3 regions of the Massilia sp. WG5 genome follow, and region 2 is predicted to be linked to each of the others. Evidence: predicted binding sites of a transcription regulator. Region 2 holds the regulator's gene; each other region holds the start of a gene.
What was found. Region 2 encodes sigma-54, which starts transcription at its own class of promoters, with help from an activator protein. Its sites were predicted from a motif close to TGGCANGNAANCTGCTTT; they were not measured.

Region 1 (3,275 bases), 1.9 Mb from region 2:
CGCACCTTCGTACGCATCGCCGACGCCGGCACCTTCGGCAAGGCCGCCGACCAGCTCGGCCTGCCGCGCTCCACCGCCAGCAAGCTGATCCAGGACCTGGAAACCTACCTGGACGTCAAGCTGCTGCAACGGACCACGCGCCGCATCACGGTGACGCCGGAAGGCGCGCAGTACCACGAGCGCGCCCTGCGCCTGATCGCCGACCTCGAAGCGATGGATGCCGAGGCGCGCGGATCGCGGGCGCGGCCGGGCGGCCGGCTGCGCGTCGACATCGGCTCCTCGCTGGCCAACCTGGTGCTGCTGCCTGCCCTCCCCGACTTCCAGCGCCGCTACCCGGACATCGAGCTGCGCCTGGGCGTGAGCGACCTGCCGGCCGACCTGGTCGGCGAAGGCATCGACTGCGTGATCCGCGGCGGCGCCCTCGACGACACCTCGCTGGTCGCGCGCAAGCTGTGCGAGATGGATTTCGTGACCTGCGCCGCGCCGGCCTACCTGGAGGCGTCCGGGACACCCACCCACCCGCGCGAGCTGGAGACCGGGCATCGCCTGTTCAGCTATTTCTTGACCCGCACCGGCCAGCCGGTGCCGCTGCGCTTCCGCCAGGGAGAAGAGACGATCGCGATCGAGGCGCCGGTGGCGGCCGCCGTCAACGAGAGCACGGCCCACATCACGGGACTGGCGGCGGGACTGGGCATCGGCCAGACCTTCTGCTTTGCGGTGCAGGGCCACCTGGCGCGCGGCGAGCTGGTACGCGTGCTGGAAGACTGGGCCCAGCCGCGCCATCCGCTGTATGCGATGTATCCGTCGAGCCGGCACCTGAACGCCAAGGTACGGGTCTTCGTCGACTGGGCGGTGGAGGTGTTCGCGGCGCTGGACGACAGGACTTGAGAGCAGCTGACAACATCCTGCAGTTGACCTGGAAGCACAGCCAGGTACGCCGAGACACTGCCACCGTCTGCTATCGGGCCAAGAGCAGACATAGGTGCAAAAGCTGAGATTATGAAAAGTTACGAAGCTGTTGAGGACGCGCGCTCTGTATCCAACGACGTCTTGGCAGACGTAACAGGTGCGAACGCTGCTTGTGCCTTAATCGCGTCAATAGCTGCAAAGCTGAGCTATCTACCTGTGCTCGAACCGTTTGCAGTTATCGCACAACGAGAAAGGGCACAATGCGTTTGAGCGCAAAATAACATCGATTGACGAGATGTAACTCTACATGCCATAAGTTACCGAATCGCTCGATTCTTTCACGTATTGCTGAAAAAATCCTATATTTATTTCATTCAATATTGTCGCGTTCATGTCGACATTCTTTACATCAAACATAATGTAAGGTTTCTCATCACAAATTTACTCTTTATATACAATTAGTTACTAGCATATTTTGAGTATGGCATGGCTTTTGCGTATGGCGTTCTTGCCCCGACAAAAGGAGAACTGTGATGTTTAAGAAATATTTGACAATTGCATTAATTGCCCTTGTAACACTACCAAGCTATGCAACAGTGATTACATACAAGACCCAGCTTACTACAGGAAACAACTATACAACCACCTATACGGTGACACCATCGCCCGATGAGTTGCCAATTAGCGAATTCACAATCTACTTTGATTACAACTCATATGCAAACCTGGTCCTAAGTTCGTCGCCTGCAGGATTCGACTCGCTTTTGGTTCAGCCGGACACAGCACTGCCTTCTGATGGCTTTCTTGACGTACTAGCACTGACTGGAGGAATTGTATTCACTAGTCCGCAAGGAGGATTTTCGGTGTCTTACCTGTACACTGGCACCGGCACCCCGGGATCACAGCGTTTCGACATCATTGACAGCACAACGTTTGAAACTATCAGCTCCGGCTTTACCTCGGCGTCATCTCCTAACGATATACCTGAGCCAGGGACGCTCGCTCTGTTCACGTTAGGTGCAGCGGGGATTTCGTGCCTGACACGTCGCAGTCGCACTAAGCTCAAAACGCTTCCGAAAAGGGCATAACACCACCCCGAAATCGCCATCAGCAAGCTTACTTATACTATTTTGGTTTAAGTAGATTTGCGTTGACGGTTGCCCCAATGCCATTGCGGTTCATTCGGTTTAGATTTGAAAAAGAAACGTTCCTGAACCGCTTTCGATAATTCAACCGAATGAACCACCCAAACGCTTCCATGCCTGCTCTTGACTAAAAATCCTCTAGATAAAATGGGTTTTTCCATAAAGCCTGCCAGGGACTTAAATGTTCTTGATGAAACAATCACTTGGAAGATTTTTTGTCATGCATACTGCATGAAAACACTAGGTTTCGTTTAGTCAGTTGCCCCTCCTATGTCAGCGAGCAACTGCACACTTGGAGCGTTTTACGAATCCTCATCGACCGGCTTACATTGCATACTTTCAGGTCATTTTCCGCTCGACCTAACCCGTTAGGCTCGACCGAACCCTGTATTAGCCAGGCCAACAATAAGTTGCTTTACTATCTCGAGAGTCAACATTCATAAGCTCGAATTGTTATCTCGGCGTCTGTCTTTGAAACCGCCCGGCTAACAATACAACGACCCGACACCCACGTTATTTCGCTTCCGCTGTTTAAAGTCTGCTACTCAGTAAATTCTGTTACGGCGGGCCAGCTCATCGAAAAACCGTAGCAATATATCAACCCATTGCATGCATAGACTTTCTCGTAAACAAACCGTTTTTAATAACGGAAAGAATTTACGAAACAACAAAAGCATGCCCAGAATATTTATTTATTTTGGTTAAATATGCAATCTCATGAAATAGAAAGTATTTCCATGATCCACATGTTATCGTTAGCCTGAAACATGTTGTAAATACGCCATAATGTTATTCGTTTTTTGACATCTGTGTTTCACACGACTAGCATAAATGCGCTGCCGATTACTTCTTCTATTTTCTGCTGACCAACTTTATACATTTGACTCAGAATGCATCGGTTGCGTTCACTTGATACTTAATGGAGCTTTAACGTACGGCTTCCAATTCACAAGAGGTTTTATTGGCTAGCTCACCTTGACCTACCCTTTAGCATCATTGCCATTACGTTTTCTGGATTAAAGACACTTGCAAGAAGGTGACAAAAGCAATTGATTGGTTCGATCGTACGAACATCTTGAACCCAGCCAGATGCAATATTTCAGATCCTTAAGAAGCTGTGAAGAAGTGTGACCAACTTGTCTTGCCAAGAGGGGCTGTCATGACGATTAAACTTAAACATTGGTATGAAATTTTATACTCTATACTTTTTAGTGTATTGAT
Region 2 (3,275 bases):
GGGCCTGGTGCCGGCCGACGCCGGTTCCATCGTCATCAACGGCACCGACATCACGAGCCTGCCGATCCACCGGCGCGCCATGCTGGGCCTGTCCTACCTGCCGCAGGAAGCCTCGGTGTTCCGCAAGCTGACGGTGGAGGAGAACATCCGCGCCGTGCTGGAACTGCAGCGCGAGAACGGCAAGCCGCTGGGCAAGGCGCGCATCCAGGAACGCCTGGACGAGCTGCTGGCCGACCTGCAGATCGAGAAGCTGCGCGAGAACCCGGCGCTGTCGCTGTCGGGCGGCGAGCGGCGCCGCGTGGAGATCGCGCGCGCGCTGGCGACCGACCCGCGCTTCGTGCTGCTGGACGAACCCTTCGCCGGCGTCGATCCGATCGCGGTGATCGAGATCCAGCGCATCGTGCGCTTCCTGAAGGAGCGCGGGATCGGCGTGCTGATTACCGACCACAATGTGCGCGAGACGCTTGGCATCTGCGATCGCGCGTATATCATCAACCAGGGCGCGGTGCTGGCTTCCGGACGTCCTGACGATATCATCGCCAACGAATCGGTCCGCCGCGTCTACCTGGGTGAACACTTCCGGATGTAGCCATGAAACAGACGCTGCAACTCAAGACATCACAGCACCTTGCGCTGACGCCGCAACTCCAGCAGTCGATCCGGCTGCTGCAGCTGTCCACTCTCGAGCTGCACCAGGAGATCGAGCAGGTACTGAGCGACAATCCGCTGCTCGAGCGCCTCGACGATCCGCTCGACCGCTCCGTGCGCCTGCTGGCGGACGGCGCCATCAACAACGGCGCCTCGACCTCCACCACGCCTGACGCGCCGCCCGCCCAGAGCCAGGGCGAGGAGGGCAAGGACAACGCCGGCGGCGAGGGCGAGGGCGGCGACAGCGGCGAGGCCGGCGGCGCCGAGCACGACATGGAATGGGGCGAGCCGGGCCGCTCCGGCAACGGCGGCGAGGACGAAGACGGCCGCCCGCAGCTGGAAGCCAGCCCGGTCTCGCTGCGTGAACACCTGATGGAACAGGTGCGCCTGACCTGCATCTCGCCGCGCGACTGCGCGCTGGTCGAGATCGTCGTCGATACCCTCGACGACAACGGCTACCTCGAGGAATCGCTGGACGAGCTGCATGCGCGCATGCCGCCCGAACTGGAGATCGAGTTCGACGAACTGCGCACGGCCCTGTCGCTGGTGCAGAGCATGGACCCGCCCGGCGTCGGCGCCCGCAGCGCCGCCGAATGCCTGGCGCTGCAGATCCGCCGCATGCCCGGCGTGCCGATGGTGACGCGGCGCATGGCGCTGACCATCGTCGAACGCTACCTGACCTGGTTCGCGCAGCGCGAATTCAACAAGCTCAAGAAGGCCCTCGACTGCGACGACGAAGACCTGCGCGAAGCCCAGGCCGTGATCCGCCAGTGCAATCCGCATCCGGGCGCGGCCTTCGCTTCCGACGTCTCCGACTTCGTGGTGCCGGACGTGATCGTGCGCCGCGCGAAGGACGGCTGGAGCGTGCAGCTGAATCCGGAAGTGATGCCGCGCCTGCGCGTGAACAGCATCTACGCTGCCTTGATGAAGCAGGGAAAATCGGAGTCGCAGCTGAATGCACAATTGCAAGAAGCGAAGTGGCTCATCAAGAACATGCGCCAGCGCTTCGACACGATCCTGCGTGTAGCGCAAGCAATCGTCGAGCGCCAGCGGAACTTTTTCTCCCACGGCGCAGTTGCCATGCGGCCCCTTGTTTTACGTGAGATAGCTGATACACTAGGTCTACACGAGAGCACAATTTCTCGCGTCACAACGCAGAAATACATGCTGACGCCGCACGGCATGTTTGAGCTGAAGTACTTTTTCGGGAGTCACGTCGCGACCGAGGCAGGAGGCGAAGCATCCTCGACCGCGATCCGGGCTCTTATCGTACAACTCACAGGAGCAGAAGACCCCAAGAACCCTTTATCCGACAGCAAGATCGCGGAGATGCTAGGGGAACAGGGAATGGTTATCGCACGCCGCACGGTCGCGAAATACCGTGAGGCGCTGAAGATCCCGCCCGTTAGCCTTCGCAAATCCTTGTAACAAGCTGCCCAGCTGCGCAAGATGCGCGCATGTCCTGGCAGCGCATCTTCAAAGGAGTGTGTATGAATCTCACTATCAGCGGACATCATCTCGATGTAACCCCAGCAATCCGAGAATACGTACAGAACAAGCTTGAACGCATCACCCGCCATTTCGATCAAGTGATCGACTCCCACGTCATCCTCTGCATAGACAATCTCACCGAGAAAGAAAAACGCCAGAAGGCCGAGATCAACTTGCGCGTTGCTGGGAAGATCGTTCACGTTGCGAGCGCCGCACACGACCTCTACGCCGCGATCGACATGCTGATGGACCGCCTCGACAGGCAAGTCCAGAAGTACAAGCAGATGCTTCAGAATCACAGTAACACTCCGCTGAAACGCATGAGCAACGAATCCAACGAGTCCATTGAGGGAGGAGAAGCTGCCGCCGCAGCGTGATCATTCCGCAGGCACAGCAAGGACTAAGGGCGCATTGGCGCCCTTTTCGTTTGTTGGGCGCTAGAATGCCGTTTTCCATTTCATGAATAACAAAGAGACATGAGCGAATACGTGCAGACCCGCGTCGCCAACGGCACCGGCATCATTACCCTGGACCGGCCCAAGGCCCTGAACTCGCTGTCGCTGGACATGGTGCGCGCGCTGACGGCAGCCCTGCTGGCCTGGCGCGACGAGGCCGGCGTCGACGCCGTCATTATCAAGAGCACCAGCGAAAAAGCCCTGTGCGCGGGCGGCGACATCCGCTTCTTCCACCAGGCCGGGCATGCCACGCCGACGGGCGGGAGTGCGCTGCTGGAAGACTTCTTTACCGAAGAATACGCGCTGAACCACCTGATCCATTTCTATCCGAAACCGTATATTGCGCTGATGGACGGGGTGGTTATGGGCGGCGGCATGGGCATCGCCCAAGGCGGCCCGGACAGCGGCCTGCGCGTCGTGACCGAACGCACGAAGATGGCGATGCCCGAGGTGAACATCGGCCTGTTCCCGGACGTCGGCGGCAGCCATTTCCTGTCGCATGCGCCGGGCGCGCTCGGCATGTACCTGGGCCTGACCGGCAACACCATCGGCGCCGCCGATGCCCTCTACGTCGGCCTGGCCGACGTGTTTGTCCCCGCTGCGCAATTGCCTGCGCTGCAGGACCTGATCGCCGCCACGCCGGGCGCACAATTGCCGGCCGCGATCCGCGCCTTCGCGGCG
Region 3 (3,275 bases), 610 kb from region 2:
AAAAGAAAGGCGTCCGCTGCCTGGCCGAACACATCGTGGATGTGACCGGGTGCAGCGGACGCCGTTGTCCTGTGTGCCGGTCCGCCTTTGGACCGGCTAAGTATTCATGGGATCGCCGTTGATCCTTGATGGGAGTGTTTGCAAGAGCCGTGCCAGAGACCTTTCCCCTTGGGGCGCCGGCCTGCACCCGGCGAATGCGCGCTATTGCGGTGCACCATGCCCGATAATGAGGCGCGGGCTTGCACCGTTCATGGGGAGATATAAGCGAGGGGATCGCGGCCGTTCCAGATCCGCCCGTCCATCAGCACCGACGAGCGCAGCAGGCCGGCGGGGGCGTCGACGCCCGCCATCCCGGCGGCTTCGCGGTACAGGTCGACCCGGTTGACGCGGGCGGCGACCGCCAGCCAGTCGGGATCCTCGCGCAGCAGGCCCCAGCGCCGGTGCTGGGTCATGAACCACATGCCGTCGGACAGCCAGGGGAAGTTGGCCTCCCCGCCCGCGTGGAAGCGCAGCGGATCGGGATCGTTCCAGCGCCGTCCGAGGCCGTCTTCGTAGCGGCCCTGCAGGCGCGCGGCGATCAGGTCGCGGCTGGCGTTCACCCAGGCCGGGCTGGCCAGGACCTCGGCCGCGGCGTCGCGGTGGATGGGCGACGCATCGAGCCAGCGCGCCGCCTCCAGCAGCGCCGCCACCAGCGCGCGGCAGGCCCGCGGATGGGCGTCGGCGAAGGCGGCGGTGGCGCCCAGGGCCTTGCCCGGATGGTCCGGCCAGATGTCCTGGCTGGCGGCCGCGGTGAAGCCGGCGCCGTCCAGCACCGCGCCTGCGCTCCAGGGTTCGCCCGCGCAGAAGCCGTCGATGTGCCCGGCCGCCAGGCTGGCCGCCATCTGGCCCGGCGGGACGGTCGCGGCCTGGATGTCGCGCAGCGGATCGATGCCGGCCGCCGCCAGCCAGTAATACAGGAACATCGCGTGGTTCCCGGTCGGGAAGGTGTGGGCGAAGGTGAGGCGGCGGCGGCTCTTGCGGATGTGGGTCGCCAGCGAGGGGCCGTCGCGCACGCCCTGCTCCGCCAGCGCGCGCGACAGCGTGATGGCCTGGCCGTTGCGCGACAAATTCATCAGCACCGCCATCGGCACGGCGCGCGTGCCGATGCCCGTCTCGACGCCGTATACCAGCCCGTACAGCACATGGGCCACGTCCAGGCTGCCATTGACCAGCCGGTCGCGCATGCCGGACCAGGAATGCTCCCGGCTGAGTTCGAGCTTGATGCCGTATTTTTCGTCCAGCCCGAGCACCGAGGCCATCACCAGCGGGGCGCAGTCGGTCAGGGGCATGAAGCCGGCGCGGATGCCGGTTTTTTCGGGACGCTCGCTACTCATAAAAGATCTTCCACATCGAGAATGCGCTGCGCCACCTCGCCCAGCTTCAGGTTCTTGTTCATCGCCATGCTGCGCAGCTTCTGGTAGGCCTGCTCTTCCGTCAGGCCGCTCCTGGCCATCAGCACGCCCTTGGCGCGGTCCACCAGCTTGCGGTCGGCCAGCTGGCGGCGGGTGCTCGATAGTTCGTCCAGCAGCCGGCGCTCGCGCCGGAAGCGCGCCAGGGCCACGTCCAGCACCGGCTTCACGCGCTCGGCCTGCAGCCCGGCCACGATATAGGCCGAGACGCCGGCGCCGAGGGCCGCATCCATGCTGGACGGGTCCTGATCGTCGGTGAACAGCACGATCGGGCGCGGATCGTCGCGGGTGGCAATCACGATGTGCTCGAGCACGTCGCGGGCGTCGGATTCGCTGTCGATGATGATCATGTCCGGCTGGATCTGGGCGATCCGCTCGGGCAGGAAGACATCGGCCGGCAGCGAGGCGACGATGTCGTAGCCGGACTCCAGCAACCCGATGCGCAGCGCCGTGTTGCGCCGGGCCTGGGCCGCCATGGCGTGTTCGCCGGCGCCGCACGCGGTATTGACCACGACGATGCGCAAGGTGCGCTGGACGGGGGATGGCGATTTCATGCCTTGGGAATATGCAAGTTCCGGGCCAGAGAGATATTTCCGAAATGCATAACAGAAGCAAAGACGGGCCGCAGTGCAAGTCGAACAAATATTCACAAAGCTGATCGAAGGAATCACAAACTAAAAGTTCCTTTATGTCTGAACTCTCCCTATACTGCACCGCAACAACAGAGATTTATCGGAGAACTTCATGAGCACCGCTACCATCATCCAGGCACAAGACAAAGGTCTGCGCCAGCAATTCGCCGACAGCATCGCCAAGATCCGCGACTTCGCGATCGAACTCTACGCCGCACACGGCGGCTGGATCGCCCAGAGCGAGACCCAGCGCGCCCAGAACAGCCGCGCCGAGCTGATGGCGCTGGCCGCCGCCGCCGAATCCCATAGCCCGGCCCTGTCGGCCGAACTGCGCCACTTCGCTTCCAAATAACAAGGACACCATCATGACCCCAGTCGAATACGTCACCGTCGCCATCTCGGCCCTGGCCATCGTCACCCGCATCGTGTTCTTCATCCGCAATCCGCACGTGACCACCCCGACCGAAATGTGGGCTGCCGATCACCCGCAGATGTGGCTGGCCGATCACCCGAAACTGAAAGAACTCAGCTAAGTTTCTTCAGTCGTCATCGTTCTCCGCGCCCGGCATTGGCCGGGCGTTGTCGTTTACGGACTTCGTACGTACGCAGGCGCGCGACGCCCCGCAGCGAATCCGCCCTCTCCGTTTGCCGGCTGCGCTAGAATGCCTTTTTGCAATTTCTACCCAGACCACAGATGCGCATTCCCGCTTCCGCTTCCGCTTCCGCTATCGCCGTCCTGGCTGCCCTGCTGGCCCTGCCCGGCGCTGCCGCCACCGGCGCCATCGCCGCCACCTCGACGCCCGTGACCCTCGACCAGGCCATGGCCAATCCGGACTGGATCGGCAATCCGGTCGAAACCGCATGGTGGAGCTGGGACGGCAAGCAGGTCCTGTACAAGCAGAAGCGCGCCGGCTCGCCGCTGCGCGACATCTACCAGACCGGCTTTCAGTCCGGCCTGAACAAGGCGCGCAAGGTCGAGGATGCGGAGCTTGCCAAACTGGATAGCGCGCTGGTGGTCTACAACCGCGAGCGCACCCGCGCCGCCTTCGTGCGCAACGGCGACCTGTTCGAGCGCGACCTCAGGAGCGGCGAACTGGTGCAGATCACCCGCAACAACGGCGTCGCCGTCAGCGCCCTGCAGTATGCCGCCGACGGCCGCGGCGTGCAGTTCCGCATCGGCGACGACTGGGGCGTC

Region 1: a site for sigma-54 is predicted at 1,392-1,409, ahead of AM586_RS26145 (PEP-CTERM sorting domain-containing protein). Genes of this name have one in related genera too.
Region 3: a site for sigma-54 is predicted at 2,013-2,030, ahead of AM586_RS20445 (ANTAR domain-containing response regulator). Genes of this name have one in related genera too.

What each region holds. Positions count from the first base shown of each region.
Region 1 covers NZ_CP012640.2:5,851,179-5,854,453, reverse strand. The annotation lists gene AM586_RS26150 (LysR family transcriptional regulator) at 1-888, shown strand, start outside; gene AM586_RS26145 (PEP-CTERM sorting domain-containing protein) at 1,443-1,997, shown strand; gene AM586_RS28465 (hypothetical protein) at 3,214-3,275, shown strand, end outside.
Region 2 covers NZ_CP012640.2:3,959,662-3,962,936, forward strand. The annotation lists gene lptB (LPS export ABC transporter ATP-binding protein) at 1-589, shown strand, start outside; gene AM586_RS17700 (RNA polymerase factor sigma-54) at 592-2,076, shown strand; gene hpf (ribosome hibernation-promoting factor, HPF/YfiA family) at 2,139-2,516, shown strand; gene AM586_RS17710 (enoyl-CoA hydratase/isomerase family protein) at 2,616-3,275, shown strand, end outside.
Region 3 covers NZ_CP012640.2:4,573,593-4,576,867, reverse strand. The annotation lists gene AM586_RS20450 (CmpA/NrtA family ABC transporter substrate-binding protein) at 249-1,373, opposite strand; gene AM586_RS20445 (ANTAR domain-containing response regulator) at 1,370-2,002, opposite strand; gene AM586_RS20440 (hypothetical protein) at 2,193-2,432, shown strand; gene AM586_RS28290 (hypothetical protein) at 2,446-2,613, shown strand; gene AM586_RS20435 (S9 family peptidase) at 2,775-3,275, shown strand, end outside.